DNA from 2 places in the Aliiglaciecola aliphaticivorans genome. Region 1 is predicted to be linked to the other one. Evidence: predicted binding sites of a transcription regulator. Region 1 holds the regulator's gene; the other holds the start of a gene.
The links. The regulator sigma-54, encoded in region 1, starts transcription at its own class of promoters, with help from an activator protein. The targets are predictions, from matches to a motif close to GTTGGCACGNNNNTNGNNT.
Positions count from the first base shown of each region.

Region 1 (7,513 bases):
ATTTAGGCATGATTAGTCCCCAAGATGTTTTGATAGCCATTTCTAATTCCGGTGAAACCGCAGAGTTACTCAATTTAATTCCCGTGGTCAAACGATTGGAAGTCCCTATTATTTCAATGACCAATAGTAAACAAAGTTCTTTAGGGAAACACTCAGACGAAGTTCTTTGTATTAAGGTTGAACAAGAAGCGTGCTCCTTGGGGTTAGCTCCCACCGCCAGTACTACCGCTACTTTAGCCATGGGAGATGCCTTAGCCGTGGCCCTGCTCAATGCCAGCGGTTTTACTTCTGCTGATTTCGCTTTATCTCACCCTGGCGGAAGTTTAGGTCGTAGATTGTTACTAACCATTGCAGATATCATGCATACTGGAGATGAGTTACCCTTAGTGGAGTTTAATCAAACGGTGCGTAATGCATTGTTCGAAATATCGAAAAAAGGCTTAGGAATGACTGGCATTACTGACAAAGAAGGTAAGTTAGTTGGAATTTTTACCGATGGCGATTTACGCCGAATTCTTGATGATAGGGTTGATATCCACGAAACCCTAGTTTCTGATGTTATGACAACAAATAGTAAAACAAGCCGACCGGAAATGTTAGCGGTTGAAGGGTTAAATTTAATGGAGAAATACAGTATCAATTCAATGTTTGCAGTAGATCGTGAAAATAAGCCTGTGGGTGCATTAAATATGCACATGTTGCTTAAAGCTGGAGTGGTATAGTGGCGATTATTGAAACGCTTTATGGGCCAGTTAATAACCATTTCATTAACAAGCTCAGCAAAGTAAAATTACTCGTATGTGACGTCGATGGCATATTCTCAGACGGCAGCATTTTTATGGGTAATAATGGTGAGGAATTGAAAGCATTTCATACTCTTGACGGTTATGGTGTGAAATCCATGTTAGAAATTGGCATTGATGTAGCTATCGTGACTGGTCGCCAATCTGCCATTGTTGAAAATAGAATGTCTGCACTGGGCGTGTCATTGATAATCCAAGGTGTCGAGGACAAAAAAAATGCGGTGCAAAAGCTTAAAAATGGGTTAAATTTAAAGAAAGAAAATATCGCTTCGATGGGAGATGATATGCCCGATGTCGGCATGTTTGAACAAAGTAATGTATCAATTAGTGTTCCAAATGGTCACCCCTACGTAAAATCAGTGGCTGAGTATGTCACGCAAACACAAGGTGGAGCGGGTGCAGTGAGAGAAATATGTGACCTTATTTTGTTCGCTAATAATAAATTAAATCGTATATACGGTAGTAGTGTATGAATCGAATCACCCTAAGCATTGGCATTTTGTTTGTGCTAATCTTAATGGTATATGTACCAGGGTGGATGGGTTCAGATACAGAACAAACTAACTCTAATAGCGAAGATTCTTGGCAGCCAAATTACCAAGCGAGGAATATGCGCAGTACTCTTTACAATGAAAATGGCGAAGTGAACCATGAAGTTTTCGCCCTTAAAATGGAACATTATCAAATTCTAGGTTTCACCTTATTCAGCCATCCTAAATACACCATCTATGTTTCTGATGAACAAAATCCTTGGCATGTAGAAGCAGATGAAGGCACACTTTATGAGGACAATCGCATTCAATTAGAAACTGACGTAGAAATTAGAAGCCTTGATGATTCTGGATTTGTGCAAACAATTAGAACACAATTTTTAGAAATTAATTTGGTAGACAAAACAATGATGTCAGATGAGCCAGTTGAGATAAACGGAAAAGATTTTGTTGTTAAAAGTAATGGCTTTGTTGCAAATTTAACTACGCAGGAATATGAACTTAAAAATCATGTGCAAACTCAATATGCGCCTCGTTAGCGCCTTAATAACCAGCTTACTGTTTAGCACTGCTATATTGGCAGGTGAAAACGACTTTAATTTACCGATTAAAGTTGACTCTAAGTCAAACTTTTTTGATGGTAAAACCAAAACCTCTATTTTTAGAAAAGACGTTAGGATTACCCAAGGCTCCCTTGAGATTCTGGCGGATGAAGTTGAAGTTATCGCTGGCTTAGGTGAAGGTAAAGAAATATTTATTGCTCGGGGGGAACCCGCAAAATACAGTCAAACACTAGATGATGGCAGTAAAATTAGTGCTGCTGCCAATGAAATAAAATACCAAGTGTCTAATCGAACATTAACCTTAGTTGGATCAGCTGAATTGAATCAGGATAGCAGCCTTGTTAAAGGTGAATCCATTCAATTCAATATGGAGTTAGAACAATTAATAGCTGAAAGTGACAGCAATGCAGAAGGTGGTGTTACGGCTATTTTTCAACCTGAAAGTATTCGTAAACGTCAGGACGAAAGTGCAAACGAAGAATCCAAAAATTCAGAACAGCAAGACATTAACAAGTTGCAGGATGAACAACCTTAATGGCAACATTAAAAGCAACCAATTTAGCTAAATCATATAAATCTCGACAGGTAGTTCGTGATGTTAGTTTGGAAGTGTCTACTGGACAAATTGTTGGTTTGTTGGGTCCTAATGGTGCAGGTAAAACAACCACGTTTTATATGATTGTTGGGCTAGTACCTTTAGACAAAGGCGATATTTTTATTGACCAAACAGCGTTGACATTGCAGCCCATGCACATTCGGGCTAGAAAAGGAATTGGGTATCTTCCCCAAGAATCATCTATATTTCGTAAACTGACCGTTTACCAAAATATTATGGCAATTTTGCAAACCCGAAAGGAATTGAGTTCTGACCAGCGCGAAGAGCAAGCTGATGCATTACTCGATGAGTTTAATATAAATCACATTCGCAATAGCCTTGGCATGAGTTTATCTGGGGGCGAACGTCGAAGAGTAGAAATAGCACGGGCGTTAGCTGCCGCACCAGAATTTATCCTATTGGATGAGCCTTTCGCTGGAGTAGACCCTATTTCGGTGAATGACATAAAAAAAATAATTCAACACTTGCGTGACAGAGGTATTGGAGTATTAATAACGGATCACAATGTACGTGAAACCCTAGACGTGTGTGAAAAAGCGTATATTGTGAGTCATGGTGAATTAATAGCTTCTGGTACTGCAGAAGAAGTTTTAAATAATCAACAAGTCAGAGATGTATACCTTGGCGAGCAATTCAAGCTATAGTACAGGTATGTTGTTTTTAACCAAAGCTTTGTGGCTAAACAAGTAAGAATAAAAAAACTAAATGAAACCCTCGTTACAATTAAAATTTAGTCAGCAACTAACAATGACGCCTCAATTGCAGCAGGCGATACGTCTATTGCAGTTGTCAACGCTGGATTTACAACAAGAAATACAGGAAGCGTTAGAATCCAACCCCCTTTTGGAAGTAGAGGATGGTTCTGATGTCCCCACTGGGGATTCCGCTCTAGCAGATAGTAATGATAAATTCACTGAAGAAACCGTTTCCGCAAGTTCAGATTCCATTGACACTAACGAAGCGTTAGAAAAAGCGGATATACCAGACGAATTACCCATAGATAGTACCTGGGATGAATATATCAGTGCATCTTCAGCACCCGCATCTATTAGTGGTGGTAGCGGCGGGGATGATGATCAAGTTTTCCAAGGCGAAACCAGTGAAAACATACAAGATCATTTGTTATGGCAGATGCGGCTGACCCCTTTTTCAGAAGTTGATAACGCCATCGCCATTGCAATCATCGACTCAATCGATGAATCTGGATATCTCACCATTAGCACTGAAGATGTGCTTGCAAGTCTCGACCACGAAGATGTAGAGCTAGATGAAGTTGAATGTGTTTTAAAACGCATTCAAATGTTCGATCCTATTGGTTCCGGTTCAAGAACTCCCCAAGAGTGTCTAATGGTGCAAATGAATCAATTTGCGCCTGATACGCCATGGTTGAATGAAGCTAAATTATTGATCAGTGAATATGCAGACCTGTTGGGTAGCAAAGACTACCGAACACTAATGCGTAAAACGCGCTTAAAAGAAGATGAATTACGTGAGGCCATGCGCTTATTGCAAACCTTGAACCCTCGCCCAGGCAGCGCGTTAATAATTAGTGATTCAGAGTACGTCATTCCTGATGTTTCTGTAATGAAGAAAAATGGACGTTGGCAAGTAGAGTTAAATCCCGATAGCTTGCCTAAACTGAATGTGAATCAGCAGTATGCAGCTATGAGCCGCAACGCTAAAAACACCAGTGACAGCCAGTTTATTCGTTCACATATGCAAGAAGCCAAATGGTTTATCAAAAGCCTTGAAAGTAGAAATGATACGCTACTAAAAGTAGCCAACTGTATTGTTCAACAGCAAGTCGGATTTTTCGAGCATGGACCGGAAATGATGAAACCAATGGTGTTAAATGATGTCGCAGAAATGGTGGATATGCATGAATCAACCATTTCCCGTGTTACTACACAAAAATATATGCATACACCAAGAGGGATATACGAGCTGAAGTACTTCTTCTCCAGCCATGTGGCAACAGATTCTGGCGGAGAGTGTTCTTCCACGGCGATTCGCGCGCTCATTAAAAAACTTATTGCTGCCGAGCTTCCAACGAAGCCGCTTAGTGATAGTAAGATTGCTGATCTACTGGCCGACCAAGGCATAAAGGTTGCCCGTAGAACCATAGCAAAATACCGGGAGTCTTTATCGATCCCACCGTCTAACCAACGCAAGAGCCTGCTGTAGGCTCGACAACAGAAGGAATACGCTAATTATGCAAATTAACCTTACTGGCCATCATGTAGAAATTACAGATTCATTGCGAGATTACGTAGACAACAAATTTACAAAGTTAGAAAGGCATTTTGATCACATCAACAATGTCCATGTCATTCTCAATGTCGAAAAGCTTAATCAAAAGGCTGAAGCGACAGTTCATCTTAGCGGAGGGGAAGTGTTTGCAACCTCAGAACATAACGATATGTACGCAGCCATTGACGGATTAATCGATAAGCTTGATCGACAGGTGATCAAGCACAAGGAAAAAATCAAACGTCATTAACCTATATTAGATTATTTAATGGAAATTAAAGACATCCTTTCCTCTGACTGCACAAGTTGTGCAGTTCAGGGGACAAGTAAAAAACGAATTCTTGAAACTATCAGCCTGATAGCGGCAGAAAAGATTGACGGTATTGATCAGACTACCATTTTAAATAGTTTGGTAAATCGCGAAAAAATGGGTAGTACAGGAATCGGTAATGGTATTGCCTTACCCCATGGCAGATTAGCCGGCTTAAAAGACGTCGTTGCCATATTAATCACCAGTGATCCTTCCATCAACTTTGACGCCATAGATAACTGCCCTGTCGATATATTTTTTGCTATTTTAGTACCTGAAGATAAAGCTGCAGGCCATCTGCAAACCTTAGCAACCATAGCAACAAAGTTAAGTGACAAAGAGATTCTTAAACGTATCCGCAGCGCACAAGACAATAGCCAGTTATATGAGGCAATCGTTGCATGAAGCTGATTATTATTAGTGGTCGTTCTGGCTCAGGAAAGTCTATTGCACTGCGCTCTTTAGAAGATTTAGGTTATTATTGTGTTGATAATATTCCAGTTAATCTTCTGCCCACCCTGACCCATACGGTGATGGATGAGTATGATCAAGTAGCCGTCAGTATCGATGTGAGAAACCTTCCTAAGGTATCTGGTGAACTAGTCGAAATTCTTGATTATTTGCCAGCAAACTGGGATATGACCATCGTTTATTTAGATGCCAGTGATGACATGCTAATTAAACGTTTCAGCGAAACCCGCAGACTGCACCCGCTGTCACGTCAAAACAAATCCCTTTCAGATGCGATTCAAGCGGAAGGTCAATTATTAGCTCCTATCGCAGAACGTGCTGACTTATATTTAGATACTGACAAGCTTTCAGTTCACCAATTAGCGGAGTTAGTGCGAGAACGAATATTAGGCAAAAAGAGTTCTAGGCTGGTTTTAGTATTTGAGTCTTTTGGATTCAAATATGGCATACCCAAAGATGCAGACTACGTATTTGATGCACGTTTTTTGCCTAACCCCCATTGGGAACCCGATTTGAAACATTTGACGGGTTTAGATTCACCAGTAGAGATATTTTTAGGTTCCCAGCCAATAGTAACGAAATTTATTTGGCAAATTCAAAACCTCATATCGACCTGGCTTCCTCATTTAGAAAGAAATAATCGTAGTTACGTAACAGTCGCAATAGGCTGCACCGGTGGACAACATCGCTCAGTTTATGTTGCCGAGTCATTAGCAAAAACATTTTCAGCTTCTCACCCTGATGTGCAAATTAGACACCGAGAGTTAAACCGATGAACCGCTTCGAAAAACAAATCGTTATCGTCAATAAGCTAGGTTTACATGCACGAGCAGCCACCGAATTAGTCAAAGTAGCCAACCAATTTGACGCTGTAGTAACACTAGTTCAAGGTGAAAAATCAGCATCGGCAAATAGTGTGTTGGGTTTGATGATGTTGGAAAGCTCTCAAGGCAAAAAAGTCCAAGTTATCAGTGAAGGTGTAGACGCGGAACCGGCTCTGGCGGCGATTGAAAAGCTCATTGTAGAAAAATTTCACGAAAACGAATAACACGTCAGTTTTCAAGTTATGCAAATAATTGCTGACCTGTCGCCCGTAACCCTCTAAACTATTCATAATAGTAGTTTTTTCATCGAGCTGTACTCCATGGCTGAAGCATTAGAGGTTAAACACGCACAACGTCAATTGAAGGCTATCAATAAAGCCTTGGCCAGTGGCCGGTTTATGCATGTCCGCAAAACCATTCACGATTTGCCCGCTTGTGATATCGCTCTACTCCTTGAATCATCCCCAAGCAAGTCTAGAACCGAACTATGGGAAATGTTAGACGCCGATTTTTATGGTGATGTTTTAGAGGAGCTATCCGAAGATGTGCGCAACGGTATTATCGGACAAATGCTTCCCGATAAAGTGGTTGATGCCCTTGAAGATATGGAGATTGATAACTTAGCGGAAACCTTAAGCAGTTTGCCGCAATCCGTATCCAAAGACGTTCTCAAGTCCATGGATGAACAAGACCGTCAGCGAGCGGAAAAGGCCCTGTCATATGGCGAGGACACAGCCGGGTTCATCATGAATACCGATACCATTACCCTGCGCTCTGATGTGAATATTGACGTGATTTTGCGGTATTTACGACTCAAAGGCGAAATTCCCGAAAGCACTGACACTTTTTATGTGGTAAGCAGAAATGACACCCTCATTGGAACTGTACCTGTAACAGCGCTTCTCACCGCATTACCTGACTCCAGTATTGAAGATATTATGGATGAGGAAGCTGAGGCCATTCCAGTTGATATGGCTGAAACAGACGTAGCCAAATTATTTGAACGCTATAACTGGTTGTCCGCCCCAGTAGTCGATTCAAATCGACAATTACTAGGGCGAATTACTATTGACGATGTAGTGGATATTATTCGTGAAGACGCTGAACATTCCATGATGAGTATGGCCGGTTTAGATGACGAAGAAGATACTTTTGCACCCGTACTGCAAAGTACTCAGCGCCGCT
Region 1 is NZ_BAAGTF010000017.1:32,745-40,257, reverse strand. Features, by position in the region: gene ACYVIL_RS09280 (KpsF/GutQ family sugar-phosphate isomerase) at 1-722, shown strand, start outside; gene kdsC (3-deoxy-manno-octulosonate-8-phosphatase KdsC) at 722-1,276, shown strand; gene lptC (LPS export ABC transporter periplasmic protein LptC) at 1,273-1,833, shown strand; gene lptA (lipopolysaccharide transport periplasmic protein LptA) at 1,805-2,392, shown strand; gene lptB (LPS export ABC transporter ATP-binding protein) at 2,392-3,117, shown strand; gene ACYVIL_RS09255 (RNA polymerase factor sigma-54) at 3,179-4,657, shown strand; gene hpf (ribosome hibernation promoting factor) at 4,686-4,973, shown strand; gene ptsN (PTS IIA-like nitrogen regulatory protein PtsN) at 4,992-5,438, shown strand; gene rapZ (RNase adapter RapZ) at 5,435-6,280, shown strand; gene ACYVIL_RS09235 (HPr family phosphocarrier protein) at 6,277-6,552, shown strand; gene mgtE (magnesium transporter) at 6,649-7,513, shown strand, end outside.

Region 2 (7,513 bases), on a different contig from region 1:
TTACACCAATTTCATTTTTCTAGGTGGCTACAGATACTGATGATAGTCAATAATCGAAGAAAATTGCTTTCAATTTAAGATTAAACAGGTAAATCAGTCATTCCCTTCCTTAGTTACATATTGCAAGCGCTGTGGGATAATACGACTTCGTGCACCCCTGAACCTCATCTAAAATAATTTGATTGATAGTGTACATACCCTTTACCTGTATCAACCTTAGGGATTTGACGCGTTTTGAAAAAGATAACCCATTGATAAACTCCAATTCTCATATTAAAAAAAATATGGCACTGGCGTGGCCACTGGCTTTTAATGCCTTGTTGGTCCAATCCATGCTGATGATCGATACTTTATTAGTTGCACCTTTAGGTGAACTGCCGGTCGCCGCAATGGGAATTGCAACGACTATTGTTGCCTTTGTGTTGGGAATTGAAATCGCCATAGGTAATGGTATTCAACTTCTTGTTGGTCGAGCATTTGGCTCTAAGAGCCAAGCCGAACTAGCTATTGCATATTGGTCAGGACTCATTATCAATCTATCCACCGCATTGGTTTTCATGCTGGTTCTTACTTTTTTTAGTTCACAATTAGTTGGGAGTATTACTGATAATCCCGAACTGGCCAAACTGACCGAATCCTATATTTCAATAACAAAATACATCGTTTTAATCACCGCCTATACACAAGTCTGTACCGCATTTTGTAATGGTATAGGCAATACCAAGGTTCCTCTTAAAGGGTTTTTGATCGAGTTACCTATCAACGCCCTTTTAAGTTACTTCCTAATAAATGGCGTCGCAAGTTATGGAGGAATGGGTCTAGAAGGGGCAGCCTGGGGGAGTTTAGTATCCGTATTTTTAAGAGCAGGATTTCTGTTTTTAGCGCTTAAATTCAATAATAAAGTGGATATTACCTATCCTGCGAATAGACCTTTGTTCAGCGAAATTCGCCCTCAATTTGCAGAGATATACCCAATTGCCGCAAACTTTTTTGTCCTTTTTATCGGCGCTACGGTTTATCAATTATTATTTGCTCAGTTGGATCTATTCGCATTTGTCGCCATTACCCTTATCTTTCCTTGGATACGCGCTGGCACACAGTTTCCAAACGCATGGGCGCAAGCATCCGCAATCAGTATCAGTCAGGCTTTAGGTCAAATAGGCAAACAAGAACTGAACGCTTTCATTTCTAGATGTATAAAAATAGGCATGGTCATTTCAATTTTTATCGCTTTGCTATTTTTAATCCTTAGTCAAAATATCCAATTTATTTATCCGGATATTGAAGTTGAAGTTCACCAGGCGCTCATAGTCATAGCGCCGTTATACGCCATTCTTCCAATTATCAGAGCTTATAATACTGTTAGCGGAAATATTCTTCGTGCCCTGGGAAATAGCAATCTTGTGCTTAAAATTCACTTTATCACTCAATGGGCGATTTCGTTGCCAATATGCGCCCTGTTGATTTTGTACTTTGAGGTTTCAATATTTTGGGCTTTTGCAATGATCCCGTTAGAGGAGCTCCTTAAAGTGATTCCGTTTCATCGTTACAAAGAGTTTTATGTAAAGCGCTTAATTGCTCCATAAAAAAAGCGCCAAAGGCGCTTTTTGATTATGAAATTATTAAGTTTCGCTGCTGTTATTTACCAATAGTAAGGTTTGAAACAACATTTTTTACATCATCAGTATTTTCCGCGATGGTAACCGCTAACTCACGCTCAGCATTTGAATCTAACTCTCCGGTGAGCGTCACGATACCGTCTTCAACTTCTACTTCGATATCAGTACCACTAACTTCTGACTCAAAGAGTAATCGCGTTTTGACGACTGACTCGACTTTAGAGTCTTTTAGTGTCTGCATGATTTGCGCAGTATCAGAGTCATCTGAGTTGTCATTATCTGTGATAACGGTTAGTTGATTATCGACGTCTTCTACGCCATCTAGGGATATCATCAACTCTTCTGCTAATGCTTTATCTACTTCGGTATCGACTTTGCCGGTTAAAACAATAACGCCATCATTTACGTCTGTATTAATATCGAAAGAATCTAGATTGCCATTAAACAATAAAGTGGTTTCAGCTTTACCATCAATCCATGCATCTTTTGCGTTATCTGACCAGTCGTTTTCTGCGTTAGCACTCATTGAAGCAGTTGATAAAGCAGCGGCTATAATTAGTGAACAAGTAGTACGTTTCATATCAGTCTCTCCTTTTTGTTTAGACACTTTTAACAATGCCAATTCAATGCCAACTCGTAACTCACTGTTTTTATTGTAATATATTATTAATAACCTACTATTCCCAACTAATCCTATGTAGATTCGAAATACTGAAATGTAATTTCTACAGCATGAAAAATAACAATAGTTAACCGTTATCAGTTGTTAAACCTGGTGGGTCCCCGGACAAAGTTAACTTTCAATGATAGTTAATAAGCTTATTGGCAAAGGAAATTGAGATGGTTGAAGTTGCAAGATTGGAGACTGAAATCAGGAGCTGATGACAGTCAATATACTGTTATGGATGCATATCGGGGTCAGCCAATCTGTCTAGTGACCGTTTATGACAGTCGAACTGCTAGCTATTCAAACGTCATGATTGAAAAGGTTTGGTTTTAAGCTGGTTTTTAACTTTAAGCGCGCTTTGAATGAAATCCTCAGTATCCTTATCAGTGTATTGAACATGTAGTTTTCCTTGTTCAATAGCCTGTAATTGACGGTGGATAACTAAGTAAATGTCCGATTTATCAGTTATCGAAGCAATCCGGAATAAACTTTCGAGTAGACGAATACTTACCGCCACAGAGCTAACAGAGTATTGTCGAATCTGATCAAACGCAGAATTCGCTAAGCCTTCAAAATCATAGGGATTGCGGGACAATCTTAAAATACCATGTTGATCATAATATTTTCCTGAATGTAAATCCTGCTGTGCGATGTTACAAAGCACCATACATAACTTATCTATGCAGGTAATCGCCGTATAAGGATCGTTAACCCCCGGAGACAAGGCACGCACAGCAATTTCTACCATTTGATGAATAGCGTATTCTGGATCTTGAATCGGTGTTCGATTGCTGCCGATAACACAACATTGATTAATTACCTTAGTTAGGGAGTCCTCAATGGGTTTTAAACTATTCAAAGTCGCCAGCTTTGCATCTTTATTTATTAGGTGTCCCGGACGCCAATGAAATTCAATAAAGAGATCATGTTCGCTGGCAATATCCAGTAATTTATCATTACTCAAAAGCTGCAAATAACCGCTTTGTTCAGCATAGATGGTTAAAGTATATGAAAAATTTCGCCTTGTTTCGGCACTCAAATTAGTGCTCAGTTCACCGCATAATAAGGGTTCGATGGCGTGGTTAATTTCGTCGCAGAGTTCTTTAATGACATTATCTGCTTGAATTGAACGTGAAACGTGGTGAATAAAATAGATAAGAACAATCACACTAAAAAGGGTAGCTAAAAGACACCAGATAATAGCTAAGCCCATTTTGATACCCTGATTGGAGTCCAGGCTCATGGAATAAATCAGTACTACACAGTAGGAAAATATTGATATAAAGGTGCCCAATACGACTTGAGTTCCTCTGTCATCCATAAAATTACGAATTAAACGGGGGCCGAATTGAGAGGAGGCTAACGTTAAGGTCACGATTGTGATGGAAAAAGCGATGCTAGTTACCGTGATCATTGAAGCGCCTATAGTATTAAGTAAAGAAAGTAGCGTGCTTTGTTCTGTTTCATATAAAAAAGGTAACCAATCGAGTTTTCCCCAAGCTTGAGCGTGATCAATCCAAACCATTAACCAAGCAGAAGAAATGGAGGTCACAACCATTAACAGTGGAACAAACCAGAAACTAGTCTTTATGGAGTCAAAAAGCTTATCTAGACTGGCTAGGTTGATCATTCACAGCTCCTTTAAAAGCCAATTCCACTGAATTGGTGAAGGTCAGCCTTTCCTTAAAACAGCAAGGAAGGCTTATAAGTCGATTTATTTTTTAGAATTTTTCTTGGCAAACAGTAGCATGCTAATGACTAGTATAATCATAAATAAGCCAAAAGAAGCTAAGAAGGTGTAAATCGGGCTGCCACCAGAAAGTCCTGTGGATGTTACAAAAAAGCCTACACTAATAACTAATGCGATAATAATTAATTTAATGTCCATAAATCACCTCATCTAAAAATTCAAAAGGGCTCTAAGAGCCCTTTCAGTTTGCTTGATAAGACGTTAATCTTTTAAAAATTAACAGTCTTTATCTTCGGCATTTGCGCCTTCTTTTACATCTTCACAAGCATCTTCAAGAGCATTACCTGCATCGGTAACCATTTCGTCAACACTTTCACCAGCCTCTTCTGCAGGTCCTTGCTCACAAGCTGCGATAGCAAATACTGAACCGGCAATGAATAGTGCTTTAAGAGTAAGTTTAAAATTTGTCATGTGTTTCTCCGTTTAATTAATGTTTTTATAAATTGATTTGAATGGTTTTAATAAAGGTCGCTAAACTTTCGGACCTTTACCGCGTAGTGCATTCGCGATAAGGGAAATCACAAGTAAAACTACGAATACAAAAAATATGATTTTAGCGATACCAGCTGCAGTTCCAGCAATTCCACCAAAACCAAATACAGCTGCGATAATTGCGATAACTAAAAATGTTAGTGCCCAGCTCAACATAATATTCTCCTTTTGTTTGTGTTCGATATTTGTAATGCGCTTTACATGCCAACTTAAAACCAAATTATAACCAATTGAATTTTAACAATAATATTTAGAATGGGAGCATTTAAACGAATTCCGGATAAGGTTTCATTTGCAAAAAGTACACTGGATCTAGAAACTTTTTCACATTTTCTGAGTGATTACTCTGGGTGGGAAAGGACTGAGCTGGTATTTCAGTAATAGGGATAGCTTATATTCGCTTAGGGCTGAAGCTTTTTTCACAACACCCTACACATTTAGCTCTTATTGAAGTTGAGCAAGCTATTTGAAATTAAAGGCTATTATTGACCAGGGTGGATTAGCACCACTAAGGAAAAGTGGTGCTGGTAGTAGAGTAGCTTAACGAATAGTTACCTTGCCAGTATCTGCGCAGCTTGCTTGGCAAAGTAGGTCAAAATACCATTGGCTCCGGCTCGTTTAAATGCCAGCAATGATTCCATAATCACGGCTTCTTCATTTAACCAACCGTTATCAAAGGCCGCTTTATGCATGGCGTATTCACCACTGACTTGATAGGCGAAAGTAGGTACCTGGAAGGTATCTTTACAGCGTCTAACGATATCTAGATAGGGCATGCCAGGCTTGACCATAACCATGTCAGCGCCCTCTTTTAGATCAAGTCCAATTTCGTGAAGAGCTTCATCGGAATTAGCCGGATCCATTTGGTAACTATGCTTATTTCCACCTTTGATATTGCCAGCAGAGCCGACAGCATCACGAAACGGACCATAGTAATTAGACGCATATTTTGCTGAATACGCCATAATACAGGTATTGATATAACCATGCTGTTCCAGTGCCTGGCGAATAATACCAATACGCCCATCCATCATATCCGAAGGAGCCACTATATCTGCACCGGCTTCAGCGTGGGATAAAGCTTGTTTGACTAGTACTTCACAAGTTTCATCATTTAACACATACCCAGACTCATCAAGTAAACCGTCTTGCCCGTGAGACGTAAAAGGATCAAGGGCCACATCAGTTAACACGGCAATATCTGGCGTATTCTGTTTCAGTGCTCTTACCGCTCGCTGTGCTAAACCTTGGGGGTTGAATGCTTCACTGGCACACTCTGTCTTAATATCAAGCGGCGTTACTGGGAAAATCGCTATGGCCGGAATACCGAGGTCGATTAGTTCTTTGGCTTCTTCCACCAGTAAATCTATTGATAAACGCTCAACACCAGGCATAGAAGGCACTGGGACACGTTGCTGTGTTCCATCGACAACAAACATAGGGTAGATGAGATCCTTCACGGATAAGGTATTTTCTGCCATCATCTCACGGGTAAAATCATGTCTGCGCATTCTTCTCATACGATTAGCAGGAAACTTTTGTTCGAACATAAAAACCTGTACCTCTTTAAATTTTAAACTCTTAAACAATATCGCGGGGATGTAAATGAATACTTCTGACCCTGTTTCGACCATCTCGTTTGGCTTGGTATAAGGCCTTGTCGGCACTTTCTAGCAGGCTTTTTTCATCATCTACCCCATTTACAATAGTAGAAGCAACACCTGCACTAATCGTCACTTTCAGTTGTAAATCATCCACCTCAGTGACCGTGTTCTCGATGGACTCTCTCAGCTTTTCCCCTAAGGCTTTAGCGCCATCAAAATCGGTATTGGGTAAAATAAGCGCGAATTCTTCACCACCGTACCGGCAAGCATCGTCAGTGGTACGTTTTAGATTTTGTTTTAGCACTTTGGCGACTTTTTTAATAACTTCATCACCAACAACGTGACCATAAGTATCATTAATATTCTTAAAATGATCGATGTCTAACATAATTAAGGATAAATCTGAGCGTTCACGTCGGCAACGTCGAGCTTCGGCTTGGAATTTTTTATCAAAATGTTGACGATTGCGAATTCCGGTGAGGCTATCTGTGCGTGTTTGCTGCTCTAATTCATTATTTGTTTCAGATAATTCTCGCAACGCTATTTCTAGCTCAAGCGTTCGTTCTTGAACACTGTATTCTAGACTCTCTTGTGCTTCTTCTTTTAACTTGAGCGCCTCTTCTTGGGCTTTTCTTGCCATCTGCTCTTCGAGTAAAGCAAGCTCTTGGTTTTGATATTGCTCGTCACGTTGATTGGTATATGAGATAACTAAGACGAACGCTAACATAAAGGTTTTAATCGCCGCGCCTAGCATAACAAAATATTGTGCTGGAATGTTGATATCGAGTAAATTCGCACTTTCTAATCCAGCTAAAAAACCAGCCACAATTAAAACCGACCACGCGAGCAAATATAAACGGGCGAGTTTAAGACCACGCAGCATCAATAATGACGACACAATAAAAACCAAAATGGATGACAGGCACAAGGCCACAAGAAAGTACATGATATAGTAGTAATAAGGAACAATCAGGCTGGCAAGCAACGAGAGAGTCAACCACCAAACGGCATATTTCAGTACTTTGTCTAGGTTTTGACTATGTTTGTACACATCCAGCAATTGTCGGGTACATACACACGCAAACAAAATGGTGAGGGTGGCAAAAATACCAACGCTGCGACCTTGTAGCCACACCCAATCAGGCCAAATGTATTTGAACCCTACGCCATGCATAGTGGCTAGGGTTAATGCAACAGAGATGACATACAAACTATAACTGAGAAAACTGCGATTTCTGGTGGAAACGTAGAAAAATAAATTGCTCAGGGCCATTGCCACCATAAAACCAAAAAACAATCCTAAAAGCAGGTTTTGCTCGGAGGAATAGATTAAATACTGTTTCTCCTCCCACACGCGCAAAGGCAGCTTTACTGTACCGGT
Region 2 is NZ_BAAGTF010000016.1:64,363-71,875, reverse strand. Features, by position in the region: gene ACYVIL_RS09085 (MATE family efflux transporter) at 252-1,586, shown strand; gene ACYVIL_RS09080 (BON domain-containing protein) at 1,639-2,199, opposite strand; gene ACYVIL_RS09075 (DUF2254 domain-containing protein) at 2,594-3,916, opposite strand; gene ACYVIL_RS09070 (hypothetical protein) at 4,001-4,174, opposite strand; gene ACYVIL_RS09065 (hypothetical protein) at 4,253-4,447, opposite strand; gene ACYVIL_RS09060 (DUF1328 domain-containing protein) at 4,508-4,684, opposite strand; gene hemB (porphobilinogen synthase) at 5,080-6,078, opposite strand; gene ACYVIL_RS09050 (sensor domain-containing diguanylate cyclase) at 6,110-7,513, opposite strand, start outside.
Region 2: a site for sigma-54 is predicted at 4,719-4,737, ahead of ACYVIL_RS09060 (DUF1328 domain-containing protein). Genes of this name have one in related genera too.